DNA from 3 places in the Janthinobacterium sp. GW821-FHT03C08 genome. Region 2 is predicted to be linked to each of the others. Evidence: predicted binding sites of a transcription regulator. Region 2 holds the regulator's gene; each other region holds the start of a gene.
The links. Region 2 encodes sigma-54, which starts transcription at its own class of promoters, with help from an activator protein. Its sites were predicted from a motif close to TGGCANGNAANCTGCTTT; they were not measured.

Region 1 (5,242 bases), on a different contig from region 2:
CAGGGCCAGGGCGTCGCCGGCCGTGGTCGTGACCATGGTGGCGCCGCTTTCATAGGCCACCTTGCCGACGATGTGCTCGGCCAGGCGCAGCAGATGCCCCGTGCCCGCCGTCACGCGGCGGTCCGGCAGGCTGGCGGCCGTCAGTTCCACGATGGCGGGGTTCGCCTGCGTCAGGGGCGTCGGCATGGTAAACAACAGCGGCGACAAGGTGTCGACCAGGTTCAGCCGTCCCTTGTGCGGGTAGATGGTTTCCACCACGCCATGCGCTACCAGGCTCAGCGACTGATGGCTGCCGTTGATGGTCAGCATGTGCGACAGGTTGCCGTAGGCATCCGTATAGGCGTGGCACTGGCCCGGCGTGCTGATGTGCCAGGACAGGGCGCGCTGCTGCGGCTCGATGCGCGGCGTCAGGTGCAGCTGCTGTATCGTGTAGGCCAGCGGCGCGCTATAGGCGTAATGGGTTTCGTGGCGGATGGTGAGCTGCATCAGGCCGCCAGGGGAACGAGGAAGTCGCGGCTGACGCGGTTGCCCAGCTCATAGATGTTTTCCAGAAACTCCGTCAAGGTATGGTGCAAACCGGCCTTCATGATGTCGTCGATATGGCCGAATTTTAACTCGGCATGCAGTTTGCCGGCGAAGCGCTCCGTATCGGCCGATACATCGTTGCGGATATGTTTCAAATTTTCCACCACGTCATCCATGCAGGCCAGCAGGGAACGCGGCATATCGCCGCGCAGCATCAGCAATTGCGCCACCCGTTCCGGGGTGATCACGTCGCGGTACACCTTGCGGTAGATCTCGAAGCCGGACACCGAGCGCAGCAGGGCCGCCCAGTAGTAAAAGTCGCGCTGGGTGATGTCCTTGGAGGTGTCGCGCGCGCCGTGGAACTTCACGTCGAGGATGCGCGCCGTGTTGTCGGCCCGCTCCAGGAAGGTGCCGAGGCGAATGAAGTGAATCGCTTCGTCCTTCAGCATGGTGCCCAGGGTCACGCCGCGCGACAGGTGCGAGCGGTACTTGACCCATTCGAAGAAGGCGCTGGGGTCCGATTCCAGCAGATTGCTCTTCAGGCGCTTCTGCATGTCGAGCCAGGTGGCGTTCTGGATTTCCCACACTTCCGTCGTCAGGGTGCCCCGCACGGCGCGGGCGTTTTCACGGGCGCCCGTCAGGCAGGCGAGGATGGACGACGGGTTGTTCGGGTCGCGCACCATGAAGTCGAGCACGTCGCGCGTATGGAAGCGGCCATATTGGTGGTCGTACGCGCTTTGCAGCTCGGAAATACCCAGGGTGGCGCGCCAGCCTTGCTCCGCGTCCTGCTCGGACTGGGGCAGCATGGACGTCTGCATGTTGACGTCGAGCATGCGCGCCGTGTTTTCCGCCCGCTCCGTGTAGCGGGCCATCCAGAACAAATGATCGGCGGTACGGCTCAGCATGTTTTTTCTCCTTCTTCCGATGATGCGGGTTCCAGCACCCACGTGTCCTTGGTGCCGCCCCCCTGCGAAGAATTGACCACCAGCGAGCCTTCGCCCAGGGCCACGCGGGTCAGGCCGCCCGGTACCATGGAAATCGTCTTGCCGGAAAGCACGAACGGACGCAGATCGATGTGACGGGGCGCGATGCCGGCCTCGACATACGTGGGGCAGGCGGACAGGGCCAGGGTCGGCTGGGCGATGTAGCCGCCCGGATTGGCCAGCAGGCGCTGGCGGAAATCCTCGATCTGCGCGAGGCTGGACGCCGGCCCCACCAGCATGCCGTAGCCGCCCGCGCCGTGCACTTCTTTCACGACCAGTTTCGGCAAGTTCGCCAGCACGTAGGACAGGTCGGCCGCCTTGCGGCACTGGTACGTCGGCACATTGTTGAGGATCGGCTCCTGCGACAGGTAGAACTTGATCATGTCGGGCACGAAAGGGTAAATGGACTTGTCGTCGGCCACGCCCGTGCCGATGGCGTTCGCCAACGTTACCCGCCCGGCGCGGTAGACGGACAGCAGGCCCGGCACGCCCAGGGACGAGTCCGAGCGGAAGGCCAGCGGGTCGAGGAAATCGTCGTCCACCCTGCGGTAGATGACGTCCACGCGCTTCGGTCCCCGCGTGGTGCGCATGTACACGGAGTTGTCGTTGACGAACAGATCCTTGCCTTCCACCAGTTCCACGCCCATCTGCTGGGCCAGGAAGGCGTGTTCGAAGTAGGCGGAGTTGTACATGCCCGGCGTCATGACGACGACCGTGGGGTCATCGACGCCCATGGGCGCGACGGAGCGCAAGTTATCCAGCAGCATGTCCGGATAATGGTCGACGGGAGCGATGCGGTTGCGGGCGAACAGTTCCGGGAACAGCCGCATCATCATCTTGCGGTCTTCCAGCATATAGGACACGCCGGACGGCACCCGCAGATTGTCTTCCAGTACATAGAATTCGCCCTGGCCCGCGCGCACGATGTCGACGCCGGCGATGTGCGCATAGATGTCGGAGGCGACGGCGATGCCCTGCATTTCCGGGCGGTACTGGGCATTCTTGTAGATTTGCTCGGCGGGAATGATGCCCGCCTTGATGATGTTTTGCTCATGATAAATATCATGGATGAACATGTTCAAGGCTTGCACGCGCTGCACCAGGCCCGTCTGCATCTGCGCCCATTCCGCGGCGGGGATGATGCGGGGGATGGTGTCGAAGGGAATCAGGCGTTCAGTGCCGGCATCGTCGCCATACACGGCAAAGGTAATGCCGACGCGGCGGAACGTCAGGTCGGCTTCGGCCCGCTTGCGGGCGATGGTCTCGGGGGATTGCTGTGCCAGCCAGCTGCTGAATTCACGATAGTGTTCACGTACCTTGCTGTCCGTACCCACTTCATCCGCAGTCATTTCATTGAAAAAATTTGCCATGTTGTGATTTCCCTTGAGCCGTGTCTGGGTATAGCTCAGCAGGAAGCGTGCCAACAGGCCAGGCACGAACCGGTGTAAATATGACCACTTTTGTGGCGTCGCACCGTCTTTTGCACCGATCTGGTGCGCTAACTGTCGCTCTTGGGGACGCCAGCGGGCGGGACGAAGGGCCGGCAGTCGACGGGCACGTCGAAGATGAAGCTGGTGCCCGTCTCGGGCGCGCTGTCGACGGCGATGCTGCCGCCGTGGCTTTCGGCCACGCTCTGCACGAAGGGCAGGCCGATGCCCCAGCCCGGCGTGGCGCTGTCGTTCTCGCGGCGCAGGTAGTCGAAGATGCGTTCGGCCTGTTCCGGCGCGATGGCGTGGCCGCCATTGTGGACGGTGATGATCAGGCGTTCGTGCACCGCTTCCACGTGCACGCTGACGGGCGCGTCGTCGCCGTACTTGATGGCATTGCCCAGCAGGTTCTCCAGCGCGCGCCGCAGCGAGTTCTCGCACCACCAGCCGGTGACGGATTGCCCGCTGACCTGGCATTTGTCGGGCCGCTGCAGGTTGACCTGGCCAGCCACGGCCTGCACCAGGGGCAGCACGTCGAACTGGCTCAGGGCCAGCGGCAGCCGCTGGCCCTGGTGGTAGCTGAGGCTATCGAGCAATTCCTCGATCATGCTGTCGAGCCGTTTGCTGTGTTCGGCAATCTTGTGCGCGAGCGCCACCACCCGTTCCGGTTCCGCCGGCCGCAGCAGCAACTGGGCGCTGGTGCTGATGACGGCCAGCGGGTTGCGCATATCGTGCGACAGGCCGGCCGCGATGCGGCGCCGGAAGCCTTCGTGCATGCTGGTGAATTCGCGTATCGATTCCCGGATGCCCGAGTCGATCGATGCGTTGATCACCTGCCAGTCCTTGCTGCGCAGGGTAATGCCGGACTCATGCGCGACGGCGGCAAAGCAGTCGCGGAAGATCTGGTATTCCTGGATCACCTGTTCCGGCCCGTAATTGGTCATGCGCGCCCGCTCATTGCCATGCACGGCAGGCACGTTGCTGTTGCTGGCGGCGTTTTCGCGCGGGTGGCCCGGCGTGAGGGCTTCGACCAGGTTGTCGAAAAAGGCTGGCAAGGTATTGATGAGTATGGGCGTCAGCAGCTGGTCCGCGCCCCGCACGCTGGCGCGCACGCGCTGTTCCCATTCAGTGAGGACGGCGTCGCGCATGGCAAAGATGCGCTGTGCGCGCTGCAGCGGATGGCGCGCGTGCGTCTGGCGGCCAGTGTGATGATCAGTGGCAATATTCACCGGAACTCCCTGACAGGAATGGCTATGCTTTTAATAGTATGCGCCAAATCAGCGGCCAGGGAAACGCCTTATTGCCCAGTATCGGCCTGCCGCAAGGCCGCATGCAGGCGGAAAAGCGAGGCTGACCACTCGCTCAGGGAAAAGTTCTGCGGGTCGTCATGGCCATTTGCGTAGCCCGTGTCGAGCACGGCGTGGAAGGCGGGGATCAGCCACGTGCCCTTGCGCACGCTGGCGGCCACATACAGCAGGGCCAGGCGGTCATATTGCGCGGAGGTAAAACCCGGCTCGGGCGCCAGGCCGTCGTTGCCCTTGCCGCCGCCGGGCACGGAGTTGCGCGGCTGTACCAGCTCCACGTGCAGGAACAGGCCCGTCAGCGAGGGCTTGTCCTTTTCCAGCTTGCTGGCGTAGCCGGGCGTGCCGAAGTCGCGCACCTGCACGGAGTCGCCCAGGCGGTTGACGTAGACGTGGCCTTTCGGCCCGCCGCCCCGCGCGGGATTGCGCACGCTGAAGTCGTTGAATTCCCAGCCGGCGTCGTTGATGTGGGCGGGAATGGGGTCTAGCAGGAAATTCGGGTAGCTCGTGTCGTGGATGACGAAATAGCGGGCCGCAGGCGCCGCCAGCCGGCCCGTGGCGCGCGACAGGGGGGCGTCGACGGCGCCGCCCGCGTCCGCCTCGGCGATGCCTTGCCGCGCCAGCCAGGCCCGCAGCGTGGCCGGGGCGATGTCCGTGCGCCGGCCCACGTGGCTGTCGAGAAAGTCAGGCAGGGGAGCGCTGGCGCCCAGGCGCGCATACAGCTTGACCGGGCGCAACAAACACGCGGCTTGCGCCCGCGCATCGCCCTTGAAGCCGCTTTTCCAGGCGGCGTAGGGGCAGGCGGCTTGCTGCTGGGCAGCTGCCGGTGGGGCAAGGGCGAGAAGGAACAACAGGGCAGGGAGTCTCATGCGGGCATTGTCGCCCAGGCGCGCCCTGCGGCACAGGTGCGCACGCGAAAAAAAGCTGCCCGGGAAAGGGCAGCCTGCGGCGGGCGCTTAGAAGGCGATGCTGCCCGAGACGACGACCGTGCGCGGCGCGGCCAGCA
Region 2 (5,242 bases):
CAACAGGTCCAGGCGCAAAAAAGGGCGCAATGTGCGCCCTTAGTTGATCACAACCGGTTGAAAGTCGCGGCCCGCTTAAGCGGCGGCGAATTCTTCTTCCGAGCTGTCTGGCAGATGCTTGATCGCCTCTTTACCGTGCCCTTGCACTTTGGTCTTGTACTTCATCACTTGCCGGTCCAGTTTGTCGATCAGGGTATCGATGGCGGCATACAGGTCTTGCGCCAGGCTTTCCACGTAGACGGTCTTGCCGCTCAGACGCAGGTTGACTTCGGCCTTTTGGCGTTTTTCTTTCTCTTTGAGGTTGTCGACGGTCAGAATCACGGCAATATCGATGACTTGATCGAAATGACGTTTTACACGTTCCAGTTTCGTTTGTACGTATTCACGGATGGCTGGTGTCACTTCGAGATGATGTCCGCTGATGGTGAGATTCATACACACTCCTAAAGATGATTCGGGTTCGTGCGGTCCATCGTATCCGGCCCGCAGAGGAACCGAAAAAAACTTACAAACACTTACGCAGGCTCACTGGCGGAATTTTCAATGCTTCCCGGTATTTGGCAACAGTACGTCGCGCAATCACCATGCCTTGTTCCCCCAGCATGTCCGCAATCTTACTGTCGGATAAAGGATTTTTAGGGTCTTCTGCTCCTGTCAGTTGCACGATCAATGCCCGTATCGCCGTCGATGACGCTTCGCCCCCCGCTTCGGTGGCGACGTGGCTACCAAAGAAATATTTCAACTCGAACATGCCGTGCGGGGTCAGCATGTACTTTTGAGTTGTTACCCGCGAGATAGTACTCTCGTGTAAACCCAGTGTATCAGCTATTTCACGGAGCACAAGGGGGCGCATGGCAACGGCCCCATGCGAGAAAAAGTTCTTTTGTCTTTCTACTATCGCCTGCGCCACGCGCAGGATGGTGTCGAAGCGCTGGCGCATGTTCTTGATGAGCCACTTGGCTTCCTGCAGCTGTGCGCCCATGGCGCCTTCGCCCTTGCCCTGCTTCAACAAATTGGCGTACATGGCGTTCACGCGCAGGCGCGGCATGACATCGTTGTTCAGGGTCACTTGCCAGCCATTGCGGGCGCGCTTGACGACGACGTCGGGCACGACGTAATCGGACACGTCCGAGGCAAACACGGCGCCCGGGTGCGGGTTGCACAGGCGGATCACCGTCTGCGCCTCGCGCAAGTCTTCGTCGTCGCAATCGAGGGCTTTTTTCAGCTTGTTGAAATCGCGCTGGGCAAACCAGGCCAGGTGCTTTTCCACGATGACGAGGGCCATGCGCCGCGTCACCAGGGCAACGTGCGGCAAGCGCTTGATCTGCAGCGCCAGGCATTCGGACGCATTGCGCGCACCTACGCCCGGCGGATCGAAACTTTGCAGCAGGGCCAAGGCCGTGCGCAGCTCGTCGGCGTCGATTTCCAGCTCTTCCGGCAAGCGCGCCAGGATGTCGTCGAGCGACTCTTCCAGGTAGCCATTGTCGTCGAGGGCGTCGATGATCAGCTCGACGAGCGCGCGGTCGCGCAATTCCAGCACCGTCACGCGCATCTGCTCCATCAGGTGCTCGCGCAGGGTGCAGTGGTGGGCCTCGAGTTGCGGACGGGAATCTTCGTCGTCGGGGGCCTTGCCGCGGCTCGCTTCGCTCCAGTCGCTGTCGGCGCCGTCCATGGCGGCCGGGCCCTCGCCCGCATCACCGTCAAACGTCTCGCCTTCCGCCGGCGCGGCGGGGGCCTCCTGGCCAGGCGGCTGGGGCGGCGCCTCGGCCGGCGCGGCCGTGGAACTCAGGGCGCCATCGGAGAGCAGGCGCAGCGAACGGTCGAGCGGATCGTCGAGGCGCTCGAGCAGGGGGTTGTCCGTCAGCAGTTGCTCGAGTTCCTGGTGCAATTCCAGGGTAGACAATTGCAACAGGCGTATCGATTGCTGCAACTGCGGCGTCAGTGCCAGGTGCTGCGAAGTGCGCAGCTGCAATGATTGTTTCATTGGCTCACATGCGGAAGTGTTCGCCCAGATAGACCCGGCGTACCGACTCGTTCGCGATGATGTCGTCGGGGCGTCCCGACGCCAGCACCGAGCCCTGGTTGATGATGTAGGCACGGTCGCAGATACCGAGCGTCTCGCGTACATTATGGTCCGTGATCAGCACGCCGATATTGCGCTCCTTCAAGAAACGCACGATGCGCTGGATCTCGATCACGGCGATCGGGTCGACGCCCGCGAACGGTTCGTCGAGCAGCACGAAGCGCGGGTCGGTGGCCAGCGCGCGGGCGATCTCCACGCGGCGGCGCTCGCCGCCGGACAGGGACAGCGCCTGGTTCTCGCGCAGCTTCTCGATCTGCAGGTCGGCCAGCAATTTGTCCAGGCGCTCCTCGATCTCGGCCTTCTTCAGGGGACGGCCTTCGACGGTCTGGATTTCCAGCACGGCGCGGATATTGTCTTCCACCGTCAGCTTGCGGAACACGGACGCCTCCTGCGGCAGGTAGGACAGGCCCATCTGCGCGCGGCGGTGGATCGGCAGGCTGGAGATATCCACGCCGCTGATGTCGATGGTGCCGCCATCGGACGGCACCAGGCCGACAATCATGTAGAACGAGGTGGTCTTGCCGGCGCCATTAGGCCCCAACAGGCCCACCACTTCGCCGCATTCGACTTGCAGCGACACATCGTGCACGACTTGCCGCTTGCCATAGGTTTTTTGCAGTCCGCGAACGATCAGGGTGCTGCCGCAACGTGTATTTTCCATTATTGCTTTCCTGGCGCTGGCGCCGCAGGCGCTTTTTCCGCCGCTGGGGCCTTGGTCTTCGGCTGGATCACCATGCGCACGCTGCCGGCACCGGGAGTGCTGGTGCCGCTGTCGGAATTTTCCATCGTAAACACTTCCTTGCGGCTGTCATACGAGATGAAGGCGCCATTGGCCACGTCCGTCGGCTTCGTACCTTCCAGGCGCGTCAGCTTGGCCTTGGAAAACAGTTTCACCACTTCCGTCTTGTTGTCGTATTCCACGCGCTCCGCCTCGCCCTCGACCCACAGGTCGCCCGCGCCGTCGCGCTTCTGGCGGAAGGTGGCCAGCTTGCCGGGATCGGCCCAGAAGGTGATGAACTGGTAGCCTTGCGGGTCTTCCGTGATCAAGGCGCGGCCCGCCTTCATGGTCAGCGTGCCCTTCACCAGCACGACGTCGCCCGTCAAAGTGCGCGTCTGCTTGACGTCATCGACCTGGCCGCGCTGGGCCGTGATGACGGCTTCCTTCTCGGAATCGGCCTTTTCGGCATGCGCCGTGCCCATCACGGCGAGTGAAAATAGGGTCAGCAGCAAGATGTTTTTCATATTATGGTTTCCTTGTTTCATTCTGTCATTTGGCCGCGGCAGCTGGCCGTGGTTTCGGCGGCAGCACGATGCGCAAGGCATTCTGCACTTCCACCACGCCGGTCGCATTGTTCGCCTTCATGCCCACGCCGTTGATGCGCGAGGAACCCGTCAGGATATCGACAGGCACGTCCGTTTCCATCCGTTCTTCATCCGGGTACACCGTCAGCGCTTCCGTCTTCAGGGTCAGGTTCTGCGCCTTCGGGCTGGCCACGCGGTCGACGACGACCTGGCGGTGCAGTTGCAGCCGGGTATTATTCTGGTCGATATGCGCCAGTTCCGCGTTCATGTTCATCGGCGGCATGCCGGGCGTGAGCTTGCGCACGAAGGGCTGGTCGATATCGGACGAATCGTCGGCCGGGTAATGCGTGAGCTTGGTGCCCGACACGATGTAGCTGGGCTTGCCCGTCAAATCCATGCGCACCAGGCTGAAATTGGTGATGAAATAATCAGGTTCGTCGAGGTGCTTGCTGGCATTGATATCCTGGGCATTCTTGTTCATCACCTCGAGCAGCCAGAAGCTGCCCAGCGCGACGACAACCGCACCCAGCACGGTAAAAATGATGCGCCAGCGATGGGCGCCTCCTGGCTTTTGCATAGTGCTTCACTCTCTCCAATGGCCCTGGCGGCAAGGCGCGGGCCTCACTCCAGGAACGGCGCCATGACGCGCGCATAGTTGTCCTGGGCGCGCAGCAGGAATTCACAGATCTCGCGCACGGCGCCACGGCCGCCGCCGGCCTGCGTCACATGGTGCGCCAGGTCCTGTACTTCCGCGCGGCCGCCCGGCACGCTGACGGCAAAGCCCACGCGGCGCAGGATGGGCGCATCGATGACATCGTCACCGATATAGCCGCATTGTTCTTCCGTCAAGCCCGTCAGCGCCAGCAGTTCACGGAACGGCGTCAGCTTGTCATGGCCACCTTGATGCACATGGGTAATGCCCAGGTCTTGCGCCCGACGCGCCGTGATGGGCGAGCGGCGCGCGCTGATGATGGCCGTCTGCACGCCCGATTCCTGCAGCAGCTTGATGCCCAGGCCATCATACACATTAAACGTTTTCATCATTTCGCCGTCCGGGCCGAAATGCAGGCTGCCGTCGGTGAGCACGCCGTCGACGTCAAAGATCATCAGTTTGACCTTGGCCGCGCGGGCCAGGTTGTCCGCTACGCTGTCCATCAGATCACCTTCGCTTGCGTCAGATCATGGATATGCAGGGCGCCCACCAGCTTGCCGTCGGCGTCCACCACCAGCATCTGGTTGATGCGGAACTGCTCCATCACGGCCACGGCATCGACGGCCAGGCGTTCGGGCGCGATGCTGCGCGGCTGCGCGTGCATGACGTCGCGGATGGCCACTTGCGTGAAATCCTGGACGCGCTCGAACATGCGGCGCAGGTCGCCATCGGTAAACACGCCCACGGGACGGTCGTCCGCATCGACGATGGCCGTCATGCCCATGCCCTTCTTCGTCATTTCTTCCAGCGCCTGCAGCAGCGACGCTTCCACGGGCACCTTCGGCACCCGCTCGCCGCTGCGCATGACGTCATGCACGTGGGTCAGCAGGCGGCGGCCCAGGGCGCCGCCCGGGTGCGAGCGGGCAAAATCTTCTTCCTTGAAGCCGCGCAAGTCGAGCAAGGCCACGGCGATGGCGTCGCCCAAGGCCAGGGTGACGGTGGTGCTGGCCGTCGGCGCCAGATTCAGCGGACAGGCTTCTTTCTCAACAGAAATATCCAGGTGCACGTCGGCCAGCTGGGCCAGGCTCGAATTCGGCTTGCCCGTCATGGAAATGAGCACGCCGCCCATGCGCTTGACGACGGGCATGATGGCCATCAGTTCCGACGATTCGCCCGAGTACGAGATGGCAATAAAGGCATCATCC
Region 3 (5,242 bases), 220 kb from region 2:
CGACGAGCCACCAAAAAAAGGCGGCCGCCCGACACTGACACGCATTAAATAGCGTATAATTCGCAACGCGCAGTTTTTGCCGACTTAGCTCATTTGGTAGAGCAGTTGATTTGTAATCATCAGGTGGCCAGTTCGAAACCGGCAGTCGGCACCAGAATTCAGCAGTAAATCAAAGGGTTACCCGCTTCGGCTGGTAGCCCTTTTTTGTTTTCCCCTGCCGGCAGGACGCTCCCTTCAATGCTGAAGCGCATCGCCATCGGGACAAACCGCCGCATGATGGCCCATTGCTGCACCGCGCCATGACGGCCAGCGCGTTTAGGCGCAGTATGGACTTGCTTGCGAAGAACAAGCTTTCGATGTCTGGCGTTCCTACCTGGGGAAACATCATGTCCGCACATACTTACAAGCTCATCGAACTGGTCGGCACGTCGACCGAGAGCAGCGATCAGGCGATATGCGATGCCATTGCCAAGGCGGCGCTCACGGTCAAGCACATGGACTGGTATGAAGTGACCGATTCGCGCGGGCATATCGTCGACGGCAAGGTGGCCCACTTCCAGGTCACGCTGAAGGTCGGCTTCCGGCTCGAATAGGGCCAGGCGGCATGGGCGGCACCGGCGTGCGCCCTCTCACCGCCGCCCGGCCGCTCCCCGGCTCTCCAGCCACTCCCGCCCGCCGGCCTCCAGCGCGGCCTGAATGACCTGGTCCGGCAGGCTGTAGACGGTCGCCCAGCTGGCGCGACCGTCCTGCATGTTGGCGGGGAAGCTGTGCGTCTCGATGGGCCAGTGGTATTTGCGCTTCAGCGCCTTGACGATGGCGGCCAGCGAGACGCGGCCTTGCAGGGGTTCCGCGCCGGACTGGTCGTGGTTTGACAGCAGCACGGCCAGGACCTGGCCGCGGCCCGTGCGGGCGCCGGGGAAAGTGGGGGTTTTGTTTGCCATCGCCTATTCTAACGGGCTTGCGCGCCGATGCCGCCACCTGGCGCACCTTTGAGGCAGCGCAAGCGTCGCTCAGGCATGGCGGCCAGGATAGGGGTTTCGCCAGGCGTGCCGGCGCCCCTCCGGCAGCCTGGGCTCGCTACCAGGGGCACAGGAGAACATCATGCACAGCCTGAACATCCAAGCCATGCAATGGCAGCCCGTCGCCGACATTTCCGCCGTCCAATCCCTGCAAACCGATGACCTGGCCTGCTTTCGCGAGCTGCGCGACGTGCTGCAGCGCTACGGCGCGCTCGAGCGCTTCGGCATCTCGCTGATCCACCGCCATTTCGACATCGCCGACGATGAGGAAATGATGGAATACACGGATGCGCAGCAGCGCATCCTGACGATAAAACCTGTCAAGAAAAGCGACATCGACTGGGAGAATACGACGATTACCAACTGGAAACTGACGGAAGGCGACGAGGTGGCGCGCATCGGCTGCGGCTGTGCGCGCAATTCGGGCGGCCACCTGGGCTATCACCGGGGCACCTGAGGCCGGCCGCTGCCGCGGCGTCGGCCTTTCTTACACTTGGCCCCTTCCAGTCCAGCCCGCTTTGCGCAAGTGGTTGATTCGCCATGTTTTTTTCGTGTGGCACGCAAGCTGCTTATCACGGTCTACGAGATGAATTCAGGCAAGCAGTCCTGGATCGCTCCCCCGGATTTCCCCTCCGACTATGACTACGATAATGAGGCTGCGATGAACGTCGATCACACACGAAGCAAGGCCCTGGGCTGGCTGGGCATCCTGGCCGCCGCCGGCTGGCTGGCCAGCGGCCAGGCGCAGGCGGGCGCGTACGGCCTGGCGGTCAATGAACTGAACAATTTCCGCATCACCACCAGTGCCGGCTCCCTGTCGCTGACGGGCGCCAACCGCAATGCCAGCGACAGCGCCTTCTTCGAGGGAGGCGTGGCCGTCAATCCGCGCGCCGTCAATACGGGCCCGGCAGCCGATGCCGACGTGCCGCAAGTGTGCTCCGGCAGCGGCTGCGCAGGCTTGCCGCAAAACCGCTACGCGCCCACGCCCAGCTCCGTGCTGGAATTTGCCCGCGGCGATGCGCATTCCTTCGGCAACTTGCTCACTAGCACGGGTGCCACCGTGCAATCCGTATCGGAAGCCCGGCGCGACACGGTGGGCGCCGCCACCGCCACGGCCGGCGACACGCTCACCGGCTCGATCAACCTGACCCTGTCGAGCGCCGGCTTCATCACTTTCAGCTTCATGGGACGGCGTGACCTGCGCACCAGCGTGACAACGATGGGCGACAAGTCGAACGTGTCGATCATGGATATCTTCAATATTTCCTGCAATGCCGCCAGCCCCGCCGGCTGCCTGTCGCATGCGAATGCCGATGGCGTGATCTTCCAGTTCGCCCCCGATGGCGACCCGAATAACGGCAGCGACATCAATGGCAACCATGCGGTCGGCAGCCTGGACCCGTTCAGCCTCAACATGACGGCCGGCACCAACGATCCCGCCACCTCGCGCGCCTTCACGAACGGCTTTGCGATGTTTTCACTGACGTCGAATTTCGCCCTGCCCGCCGGCAGCTATACCCTGAATTTTTCCAAGTCCACGCGCACCGACATCGTCGTCCTGGACCCTCCTGCGGTGCCCGTGCCGGCCACCCTGCTGCTGCTGGGCACGGGCCTGGCGGCCCTGGCCTTCACGCGCCGCCGCCTGCCGCAATAAGCTGCGGCACGGCAAACGACACGCGGCGCCTCCTCAGGCGTCGCGTGTCGTCGTGCCAGCTGCGGCGTTTAACCGAGCCGCGCCAGCGCCTGGCGCGCCAGGTGCAGCTGCTGCAGATAATAACGGTGCAGCACGGCCGGATCGCCCAGGTCGCGCCCGAGTATCAAGCGCAGCTCGCTGCCCGGACAATCGGCGGCCAGCACCTGCACCTGGCTGCCCAGCCGGCGTGCCAGCTGGCGCGCCGCCTGTTCCTGCGCGGGCCGGTATTCGACGCGCGTGCGCGCCACCTGGAACGATGCGTCATTGCCCAAGCGCACCACCTGCACGGCAGCGCCGGACAGACTGCGCGCCAGCGCGGCGGCCATGCCGGGCACGCCGTTGCCGTTCAGGATTTCCAGGCGCGGACGCGCCACGCCGGCCGCAGGCGTCGCGGCTACCCCGGGCGCCAGCGCGGCAACGGGCGCGCCGGGCGCCGCCGCCGGCACGCGCCGCAGGCGAGCCATGCCGTCGCTCTGGATGATGTCGATGCGCGCCATGGCCGGGGCTTCCTGCACCGGCGCCAGCGCTTGCACCGACGCGGACGCGGGCGCCAGCTCCTCGCCGCGCAACAGGGCCGCATCGCGCCGCAAGTCGTGCTCCTGCAGACTCTGCGCCTGGCGCCGCATGACGGCGGCGCGCTCGTGCTGCCCCAGGCGCTCGAGCACCTGCGCCAGGTGCTGCCAGGCCAGTGCATTCAAGGGATCGAGCAGGCAGGCCTGTTCCAGCGCCGGCAGGGCCAGCGCGTCGCGGCCGCTCAGGGCATACGCATGACCCAGGTTGCTGAACAAATAAGCCTGCTGCGGGCGCGGCGTGCCCGCCTCCTGCGTCAGGGCCAGCCAGTGGGCGATCGCCGCCGCATGCTCGCCCCGCTGCGCGTGCAGCACGGCCAGGCCGTTGCGCGCATGCACGTGGCGCGGCGCACTGCGCAAGGCCAGTTCATAGGCCGCTTGCGCGGCGGGCAGATCGCCCGCGTCGAAATGCCGGCGCCCCGCCACGTAGGCGGCATCGGCGTCGGACGGCGGCGCCAGCAGCGGCGCGTGCGCCACGTGGCTGGCACAGGCGCCCAGCGCCAGGCAGGCACTGGCGGCGGCCAGGCGGGAAATCGTCAAGCGCATGGTGGCTCCTTTCAGCGGTTGGCCATGGCCGGCACGAGCACGCGATAGACTTCGATCACGGCCGGTCCCATGAGCACCAGCATGAGGGTGGGAAAGACGCAAAAAATCAGGGGGAACAGCAGTTTCAGGGCGATCTTCGCCGCCGCTTCCTCGGCCAGCAGGCTGCGCTTGCCGCGCAGGTTTTCCGAATGCACGCGCAGCGAGTCGCCCATGCTGGTGCCGAAGCGCTCCGACTGGATCAGCATGGCGACGAGGGTGTCGACGTCTTCCACGCCGCTGCGCAGGGCCAGGTTGCGCAGCGCCTTTTCCTTGGAAAAGCCGGCGCGCATTTCCATCAGCACCAGCTGCAATTCCTGCGCCAGCACCATGCTCTTGATGTGGATCTCGCCCGACACCTTCACCAGCGCGCGCTCCAGGCTCAGGCCCGCCTCCACGCACACCGTCAGCAGGTCCAGCGCGTCGGGGATGTTTTCAAAGATGTCGCGCTGGCGCCGCCTGGCCGTGCTGGCCAGGACCAGGTTCGGCAGGTAATAGCCGACGGTGGCGCTGACGCACAGCAGCAACAGCAGCACGCTGCGCAGCTGCGCCGCCATGGCGCTGGCCGCGTACAGCCCCAGCGCGGTGGGAAACAGCAGGGCCAGCACGGTTTTCGCCGCGAAGTACAGGGCCGGCGCGCTGGCCTGGCGCCAGCCGGCGTTCATGAAGCGCGTGCGCAGCGGCGAGCGCTCCCAGCCCTCTTCCGGCAGCGACAATTTGCTGAACGGCTGCGCCACGCGGGCCACGCGCTCGACCCAGCCATTTTCCACCACCACGTCGCTGGCGGCAGGCGCCGTGGCGCCGAACAGGCGCTGGCGCAGGGCACTGGGGAAGAAGATCAGCCACGCCAGCAGGGCCAGCGCCACCACCACGGCGAAGACGATCAGCAGGAACAGCAGTTGCGAACCGGTCATGATGTGTTTCCTCTCTCATCGGGGGCGCCCTCAGATGCGGATGCGGATCACCTTGCGCATCCAGACGACGCCCAGCGCCACCATGCCGGCCGCGTACCACAGCAATTTGATGCCGCTGGGGTCCGTCCACAGCAGGCGGATGTATTGCGGATTGACGACCGTCATGACGCCGATCATCACCACCGGCATCAGGCCCAGCACCCAGGCCGACATGCGCCCCTCGGCCGACAGCACGCGCACCTGTCCCAGCAGTTTCAGGCGGGCGCGGATGATGCGGGCGATGCTGACCAGCACCTCGGCCAGGTTGCCCCCCGATTCGCGCTGCACCAGCACGGCGATGACGAGGTAGCGCAAGTCCGTCAGCGGAATGCGCGCGGCCAGGTTCTGCAGCGCCTCGTTCATCGGCACGCCGTAATTGATCTCTTCGTGCGCCATCTTGAATTCGCCGCTGATCGGTTCGTTGAG

Region 1: AC07VL_RS26575 (circularly permuted type 2 ATP-grasp protein) is a predicted target of sigma-54. The motif match lies at 2,914-2,931, and genes of this name have one in related genera.
Region 3: AC07VL_RS04295 (EDSAP-1 family PEP-CTERM protein) is a predicted target of sigma-54. The motif match lies at 1,574-1,591, and genes of this name have one in related genera.

What each region holds. Positions count from the first base shown of each region.
Region 1 covers NZ_JBWKUP010000026.1:39,433-44,674, forward strand. The annotation lists gene AC07VL_RS26565 (transglutaminase family protein) at 1-486, opposite strand, end outside; gene AC07VL_RS26570 (alpha-E domain-containing protein) at 486-1,430, opposite strand; gene AC07VL_RS26575 (circularly permuted type 2 ATP-grasp protein) at 1,424-2,878, opposite strand; gene AC07VL_RS26580 (sensor histidine kinase) at 3,007-4,164, opposite strand; gene AC07VL_RS26585 (hypothetical protein) at 4,233-5,105, opposite strand; gene AC07VL_RS26590 (TonB-dependent receptor) at 5,193-5,242, opposite strand, start outside.
Region 2 covers NZ_JBWKUP010000002.1:186,769-192,010, forward strand. The annotation lists gene hpf (ribosome hibernation-promoting factor, HPF/YfiA family) at 76-435, opposite strand; gene AC07VL_RS03240 (RNA polymerase factor sigma-54) at 506-1,984, opposite strand; gene lptB (LPS export ABC transporter ATP-binding protein) at 1,989-2,744, opposite strand; gene lptA (lipopolysaccharide transport periplasmic protein LptA) at 2,744-3,325, opposite strand; gene lptC (LPS export ABC transporter periplasmic protein LptC) at 3,351-3,962, opposite strand; gene AC07VL_RS03260 (KdsC family phosphatase) at 4,007-4,540, opposite strand; gene AC07VL_RS03265 (KpsF/GutQ family sugar-phosphate isomerase) at 4,540-5,242, opposite strand, start outside.
Region 3 covers NZ_JBWKUP010000002.1:411,023-416,264, forward strand. The annotation lists gene AC07VL_RS04270 (ClpXP protease specificity-enhancing factor) at 1-52, shown strand, start outside; tRNA gene AC07VL_RS04275 (tRNA-Thr) at 79-154, shown strand; gene AC07VL_RS04280 (dodecin) at 387-593, shown strand; gene AC07VL_RS04285 (hypothetical protein) at 630-941, opposite strand; gene AC07VL_RS04290 (hypothetical protein) at 1,102-1,476, shown strand; gene AC07VL_RS04295 (EDSAP-1 family PEP-CTERM protein) at 1,681-2,673, shown strand; gene AC07VL_RS04300 (LytR C-terminal domain-containing protein) at 2,742-3,827, opposite strand; gene AC07VL_RS04305 (type II secretion system F family protein) at 3,839-4,777, opposite strand; gene AC07VL_RS04310 (type II secretion system F family protein) at 4,808-5,242, opposite strand, start outside.